One region of the Carnobacterium sp. FSL W8-0810 genome, then DNA from elsewhere that is predicted to be linked to it. Evidence: riboswitches for the same ligand, from Rfam matches in the RefSeq annotation. Region 1 holds a riboswitch; the other holds the start of a gene.
What was found. Region 1 has a riboswitch for thiamine pyrophosphate ahead of thiM (hydroxyethylthiazole kinase). Riboswitches for the same ligand answer to the same signal wherever they lie in the genome.
Positions count from the first base shown of each region.

Region 2: it holds a riboswitch for thiamine pyrophosphate, as region 1 does, so the genes downstream of both, thiT (energy-coupled thiamine transporter ThiT) here and thiM (hydroxyethylthiazole kinase) in region 1, are expected to answer to the same signal.

Region 1 is NZ_JBBOWO010000001.1:548,212-552,412, forward strand. It holds gene NST49_RS02670 (YtxH domain-containing protein) at 1-13, shown strand, start outside; gene thiE (thiamine phosphate synthase) at 133-768, opposite strand; gene thiD (bifunctional hydroxymethylpyrimidine kinase/phosphomethylpyrimidine kinase) at 758-1,573, opposite strand; gene thiM (hydroxyethylthiazole kinase) at 1,570-2,313, opposite strand; TPP riboswitch at 2,455-2,553, opposite strand; TPP riboswitch at 2,611-2,708, opposite strand; gene NST49_RS02690 (alpha-amylase) at 2,859-4,201, opposite strand, start outside.
Region 2 is NZ_JBBOWO010000001.1:2,105,000-2,109,200, reverse strand. It holds gene NST49_RS10170 (quaternary amine ABC transporter ATP-binding protein) at 1-138, opposite strand, end outside; gene NST49_RS10165 (HD domain-containing protein) at 590-1,255, shown strand; gene NST49_RS10160 (GNAT family N-acetyltransferase) at 1,305-1,799, shown strand; TPP riboswitch at 1,889-1,992, shown strand; gene thiT (energy-coupled thiamine transporter ThiT) at 2,078-2,638, shown strand; gene cls (cardiolipin synthase) at 2,792-4,201, shown strand, end outside.

The sequences.
Region 1 (4,201 bases):
TGGACAATTATAGACTTAAATAGAACTCAAAGTAAAAATCCTTACTAAAATACCACTCTCCTAATACTTTAGGGGAGTGGTATTTGCTTTATCCTTATTTATATACTAATGCTAAATCAATCCTCTAAATAATTAGTTTATTTTTTTCTTTGACAGTAGATTCTTAACGGTTTGTCCAATATCTTCACTGTGGCAAATAACTGAAATAACAGACACACCGTCTGCGCCTGAAGAACGAACGGCATTAGCATTTTCTTCTGTAATTCCACCTATTCCTACAATTGGAAAGTTAGCAAATTGTTTTCGTATAGCTTTTAAAAAATACAACCCAGCAGGAGGCTTCGCATCTTTTTTAGATTGCGTTTTATATAGTGGACCAATTCCGACGTAATCTGCTCCGTTAAGTATCGCTTGTTCCATTTCTCTAGAATTGTGTACAGAAACACCCACTATTTTTCCTTTTGCTTTTTCACGAAATATAGGAAGCGCTAGATCTTCTTGGCCGATATGAAAACCATCCGCATTTAATTTAAATGCAAGCTCTACATCATCATTGACGATAAACGGTACTTGGTAAGCTTGACACATTTTTTGACAAGCACGAGCAAACTCTTCATACGCTTTACCTGTTAAAGACCCTTCACCCTTTTCACGTAATTGAAAACAAGTAATCCCTGCTTGTAAAGCTTCTTCAAGAGTTTCCAAAGGATCTTTTCTACAGTTCACTGTACCCATTATAAAATAAACGTTCAAAATATTACAGTTCATTTACTGCTACCTCACAGGTTCTTTTTTGATCGTTATAAGCAAAATGATTTGTTGGTCCATGACCATTTCCAATATGAAGAGGGGTAGAAATAGCTAGATGGATGAATTTTTTTGCTTCAATAATCGATTCATGTATGGACAGTCCTTTTGCAATATTTGCTGTAAGAGCTGCAGAAAATGTACAACCTGTCCCATGTGTATCTTTTGTTTGTATACGAGGGGTACTTATCGAAAAAGAATGCTGACGAGTGTATACTCTATCCGTTGCCTGTTCTCCATCTAAATGACCTCCTTTTATAATCACGCATTCAACCCCCATTTGAAGGATTTGCTGTGCAGCTTCTTCAATATCTTTAACATTTTTAATCCGTTTACCTGTTAAAAGTTCTGCCTCAGGGATATTTGGTGTGCAAATTGTTGTATAAGGAAACAGCTTTTCGATTAACGTTTTTACTGCTTCATCTTGTAAAAGACTTGCTCCGCCTTTTGCAATCATCACTGGATCAACGATTAGTGGAATTTGGTATTGTTGTACGATTTTAGCCACAACTTCAATAATTTCAGCTGAAAATAACATTCCTGTTTTAATTGCTTTTACAGAAAAATCATCTAGTATTGTTTGTAATTGTTGCTGTACAAAAATTGGCGATACTTCAAAAATACCGTGTACTCCTAGTGTATTTTGATCAGTTAATGCTGTTATTGCTGTTGTTCCAAATACACCCAGTTCTTGAAATGTTTTTATATCCGCTTGAATTCCAGCACCGCCACCTGAATCTGATCCAGCTATTGTTAGTGCAATCATCTCTCAACCTCCGATAATTTTTGTAATGTGTTCATAAATTGTAAAGCAAACGTACCCACTTCATTTGTACTTTGTTCAGCAGCTTGCTTGTAATCTTTTAACGTCGCTGCTAAACTTTGCATTGGATTCATACCGCTGCTCGCAAGCGACGCTGCACAGATAGCACTTAATAAACACCCAGTACCTGTGATGTGTGTCGCTATTTTCTTGCCTCCTGAAACATGAATTCCCTCATGCCCATCTGTTATAAAATCTGATTCACCCGTTACAATGACAAGGCACGTATACTGCAAAGCAACTCGTTTTGCGATTTTAGCAATATCTATTTCACCTGTGCCGCTATCTACACCTTTTGGTTGCCAAACCTCACCGGCAATTGCCGCTAGCTCACCTGCATTGCACCGAATTAAATCAAACTGAATTTTATTCAGAAGGTGCTTAACCAATTGTTTGCGATAACTTGTAGAACCAACACCTACTGGATCCAGCACAATAGGAATAGATAATTCATTTGCTGTTTTGCCTGCAAGCAGCATAGCTTCTGCTGTACGGTCATTCACTGTTCCAATATTAATAAGCAATGCTTGAGCAATCGACACTATTTCAGATACCTCTTTAACTTCATCAGCCATAATAGGTGAAGCACCGACTGCAAGTAACCCATTCGCTGTGAAATTAGCAACTACGTAATTTGTCATGCAATGCACTAAAGGAGCTTTTTTTTTAATTTGTACTAACATATTTCATTCCTCTTTCCTCTACTTTTTTGTCTGCCATTTCTTTTCACCATTCTTCAAAAATCTAACTCTCAGTCCTCCTTTATTTTGGACGCAAGCAAAAAAAGCCTCTACAAAAAGCGTAGAGGCTAAAAAAAGTGTATGAAAAAAACACTAATCGCTCCCTACGTCAGTATTAACTAACAGGTTCAAAGGGTCAGGTTTTAACCTTCTCAACACAAGCGTGTCCCCCCGCAATTAAAAGTTTTACAAAAGAAAAGCTCCCCATAGAAATGGAGAGCTCAGTACGTATAATTTAACAGATATGTACCTAGTGCTCCCTACGTCAGTGTTAACTAACAGGTTCAAAGGGTCAGGTTTTACCTTCTCAACACAAATGTGTCCCCCTGCAAAACATTTAATTACTTATAAGCTTACTATATACAAACTATTTAATCAATTTTCTTAAGTAATTAGACATTAAGAGTACAAAAAAAAGTAACTAATGAATAAATTTTTTCAGTCTATTCATTAGTTAGCAACAATTCGATCTTTTTCTTTTAATTTAATTATTCTTCTTTATTCACCCACACAGATACAGAACCGGCTTCTACAAGAAAATGACCATTACCTTCTTCATCAATCGTTATTTTATTTGTACAATTACCTAGATAATCTTCATAAACACATCCACTTTTGTCTTCTCCTACAAACATATCCTTAAAGCCAGCTTCACTATTTGAGATGACTACAGCACACCCTCTTGGATACTCTTCATTTCCTGATCGAGTCCAACCAATACAATTTCTGTGATCAAAATAATCTGTTTGATTTCCATAAGCATAATTCTTTTTAAGGTACAATAATTTATCGATTACTTCACGCTGAGGTTCAATTGGATCATCCCCTTTGATACCGTAATAATCACCGTAAAAGAGCACTGGATAGCCTTCTTGTCTTAGTAAGATAACTCCATAAGCTGCAGGCTTAAACCATGGCTCAATAAAGGATTCCAGCGATTGATTTGGTTGAGAATCATGATTATCTACAAAAGTTACAGCTTGCATGGGATTATTTTGGATTAACGTTTGATCAAATAATTGTGTCAAATCAAATTCGTTACCCATTTTTGAAGCTTGTTCTAATTGGTGATGCAATCCTACGTCAAATAGATCCATTTTATAGCCTTGGCTCTCTAAATAATTCTTTAAACTAGAGTAATTTTGGTCCCAATACTCTCCCACAATAAAAAATTGTTTGCCAAAATTAGATTCAATACTTTCGCGTAATTCATAAATGAAATTCTCGTTAATATGTTTGACCGCATCTAACCTAAAACCATCTACTCCAGTTTCTGCAATAAACCAATTAGCCCATTTTTTTGTTTCTTCAACAACTTCTGGATGACTATAATCAATATCAGCATACATGAGGTAATCGTAATTGCCATACTCGTTATCTACTGTTTCGTCATCGGCCCAGCCTTTATTTTGACCTTCAATACGATAAATAGCTTTTTTCTCGTTTTCTTGATTGTAATCCGTTCCTGAAAAATGGTACCAATGCCATTGGAAATCAGAGTATTTCCCTTTTCTACCTGGAAAAGTAAACTCTGTCCATCCTTCAATTTCATAGGGTTCACTGATTGTTTGATTGCGATCATCAGGATCCACTTCAATCGCTTTAAATCGTTCAACTCCATCTGCGCCTGCTTTATGATTTAAAACAACATCTGCATAAACTTGGATTTCGTATTTATGCAGCTCATCAATTGCTGCTATTAATTCTTCTTTTGTACCATACTTTGTGCGGATAGTACCTTTTTGATCAAACTCACCTAAATCGTATAAATCATATATTCCGTATCCATTGTCTTGTGTTCCTGTACCTTTAAAACATGGTGGAATCCATA
Region 2 (4,201 bases), 1.6 Mb from region 1:
TACTCCTACAGTGGCCCCAGTTTCTTTAAAGATTTCTTGCTTAGATTTTTGTTGGTTTAACAACTCTAAGGCTTGTGTTGTTCTTTTACCAAAAACTTTTGTAACATTTTCAATAGTTATTTTTGACAAAAATAACATCCCCTTCCTTTTTTTATTTATGAATGTCAACTAGTGAATCAAAATGAATAAAGTACAATCTGATAAGGATAGAATCAAAACATAAATTGTTATAGAAACCATTCGTAAAATGGCTGATTTCTTTGAAAAATGTTTAAGAAAAATCGACATCTATTCATTAAAAAAAAACTTTTAAAATGAAGCACAATAATCAGTGTAACATGAATAAAAAAAAATGAAAAACAAAACCATTTTCAAAAATAAGCTTTAATACCGTTGTTTTACCTTGACGACAGACCTGAGAGGGGGAATAAAAAAAATAAAAAAAGTTTTTAAAAGCGTTTTCTTTTTAGGTTTCTTGTAAAAAAAGATAAAAAATAAGATATAAAAATTGACATATAACTTGTGGTTTTTTAGTGGGATTGATAGACTTATTTTGAAGTGCTGGAAGAGTACAAATGAGGTGGAAAAAATGTTAACAGATTTACAAAAAAAAATTATTGAACATACAGAAGACTATGTATATAAATTATTAAAAGATGATGCTAGCGGTCATGATTGGTGGCATATTCATCGAGTCAGAAATTTAGCAAAAAGTATTGCAAAACAAGAACGTAAAGAAATAAATTTCTTTATTTGCGAGATGGCGGCTCTTTTACATGATGTGGCTGATGAAAAAATGAATAAAACAGAAGCTGATGGGGAGAAGAAAGTTAGAAGTTGGCTTTCAACTCATCCTATAACTGAAGAAGAAACAGAACAAATAATGGATATCATTCTTCACATGTCATACAAAGGTGGGACAAATAAAACTAAATTGACTTCAATAGAAGGAAAAATTATTCAAGATGCAGATAGATTGGATGCAATAGGAGCAATTGGGATCGCTAGAACAATGGCCTATTCAGGTTCAAAAAATCGATTGATACATGATCCGGAAAAAAAACCACGTGAACATCTTACTATAGAAGATTATCGTTCTGGAGAAGATACAGCTATTATGCATTTTTATGAAAAATTGTTAAAACTAAGGGAAGAAATGAATACAACTTCTGGGAAAAAGTTAGCAGAACAAAGACATGCTTTTATGGAACACTATTTATCAGAATTTTATGCTGAATGGGATGGGGACAGGTAAGGTAGGCTTATAAAGAGGTTTAATACAATAAATCAGTGGAGGTTAGTGTATGAATAGGATGGAAAATATTATACTAAGAGAAGCAACAGTAGGCGATGTTTCTATGATAGAAGATTATATAATAGAAAAAAATCCTTACACAGTGATGCCTATGGTCGGTATGACTGAAAGTTTACATGAAAATGAAAAATACCCTATCTTGATCTTAGACCAAGATACGATGGTAGGTTTCTTTATCCTTCAAACAGGAAATTCGGTATTAAACTATGTCTCAAATCCCAATGCTATTCTTTTAAAAGCCCATTCGGTCGATAAACGGTATCAAAAGCAAGGATACGGAAAAGCTTCAATGGAAAAACTACCGGAGTATATAAAAGAGCGGTTTTCTTCTATTAATGAAATTGTTTTGTTGATTGATTACGATAACATCAGTGGACAAATGATGTATTTAAAATCAGGATTCAAAGATACTAAAAAGAAAGTAAAGGAAGCAGATGGGTATAAGTTTGTTTACTCAAAAATACTTGAGGGCAGTCTAGTTTAATCTGCTTAATAGTTGAATCATCAAATCGTATATTGACAAAAAATCAGTATAATTGTACTATATTATATGGAAGTAAAATTGAATGAACAACCATCACAAAGGGGTGCTGTAAAAAGCTGAGATTGAATCAATAGATTCTAACCCTTGGAACCTGTTCGTTAGTACGAGCGTAGGGATTGTGACGGGGACGAAATAATAGTGTTAAAATGATTATTCGGACTCCTCCTTTGATGTGTGGCACTGTTCAACACATGAAGGAGGAGTTTTTTTTGAGTAGTATGAGGTTACGTGTTTGGATAGAAGGGACGATAGTTGCCGCTTTAGCAATTGTGTTATCTTTGATTCCAACCAATATTGGAACAGGATTTACAATTTCGTTAGGGATGATTCCGTTAACGTTGTTTGCATTTAGGTATGGTTTTATAGCAGCGTCTGCATCAGGATTTTTATGGGGAGTATTGCATTTCTTAGTTGGAAACGCTAGTATATTGCATCCATTACAAGGATTTATAGAATATTTTGTTGCTTTTGCTTTTGTTGGTTTTGCAGGTCTGGTAAGCAGACCTATCCAACGATCTTTTAAAGAAAATAAAAAACTAAAGCAATATCAATTAATTGTCTTTGGAACGATATTAGGAACAGCAGCTCGTTTCTTCTGGCACTTTATTGCAGGGTATTATTTTTGGGGAAGTTATGCTCCAGAAGGAATGAATCCTATTTGGTATTCATTTATTGCGAACGGTGGAAGTGCACTCGTTACTGGAATAGTAACAAGCGTTGTATTAATCATCATAGCTAAAACGACTCCAATGTTGTTTTTACCAAAAAGTAAACATTAACCATTTTTTTTAAGGATAAATAAGTGAGAGATTGTGGCAGCTGCCCAATCTCTTTTTTGGTAATGAATTCCTGCAGTTCGCTAGTTTGTAGTAGCTAAAAAATTAGGGAAGTAGTAAGATTGACTAATAATAAAGTTGGAGAGGAATACGTCGATGCAGATTATCACATACATACTTTTGGGTTTTTTCTTTTTAAATATCGTTTTTGCTGTCATTACGGTTTTTCGTGAGAAACGAGATATTGCTGCTACTTGGGCATGGTTGCTTGTATTGATTCTTTTACCAGGAATTGGATTCATTTTTTATTTGTTTATTGGGAAAAAATTGACCCGTGAAAAGATATTTGATATCAAGTCTCAAGAAAATATAGGAATGCCAGAGCTCGTACAAGCTCAAAAAGAAATGTTAGCAGAGGATGAAAATTTATTATCTGCTAAACAAGCTACTGAAAACGCAAAAGAAATGGCAAGTTTATTTTTAGAAAGTGACGAATCAATTTTAACTAAAGGAAATAAAATTGAATTGTTCACTGATGGAGCACAGAAATTTAATTCTTTAATAGAAGATATTTCTAAAGCGGAGCATCACATTCATATGATCTATTATATTATCCATAACGATAAAATAGGGAAACGTGTTCTTAAAGTCTTAGAAGAACGTGCAGCTGCTGGAGTTGATGTTTTAGTTATTTATGATGCTTTAGGTTCTCGATCGTTAAAGCCTAATTTTTTTAAAAAATTAAAAAAATTAGGTGGCAAAGCTGAACCTTTCTTTGGTTCAAAATTTCCATTGATTAATTTACGTTTTAACTACCGTAATCACCGTAAAATTGTGATTATTGATGGGAAAATTGGGTATACTGGCGGTTTCAACGTTGGAGATGAGTATTTAGGCGAGTATAAGAAATTTGGCTATTGGAGAGATACCCATTTAAAAATTCAAGGAAATGCTGTCCTTGCATTACAAAGTCGATTTTTAATGGATTGGAATGCAGCAGTTCCTAAACATAAATTGGAATATGAAGAAAATTTCTTCCCTTTAATTGATAAAAAAGGGCATACGAACGTACAAGTCGTTTCGAGTGGTCCAGATTCAGATCTTGAGCAAATCAAAAAGGGTTATATTAAGATGATCAGTATGGCTAAAGAGTCTGTTTTTATTCAAACGCCTTATTTTGTTCCAGATGATTCAGTATTGGAATCTATTCAAATTGCTATAATGTCTGGGATTGATGTTAAAATCATGATACCGAATAAACCAGATCATCCATTTATTTATCGGGCTACCATGTATTATGCTGAAGCTATGGCAGCAGTTGGTGCAGAAGTATATATTTACGATAATGGATTTTTACATGCAAAAACAGTAGTTGTGGATGGAGATATCTGTTCGATTGGGACAGCTAATTTTGATATCCGTAGTTTTAAATTAAATTTTGAAGTAAATGTTTTTATCTATGATGCTAAGATTGCTCAGCAACAGCAAAATTTCTTTTATGAAGATATGAAGAAAAGCTATCTACTGACAAAAGAAATCATTGATAATAAATCTAAATGGATGAAA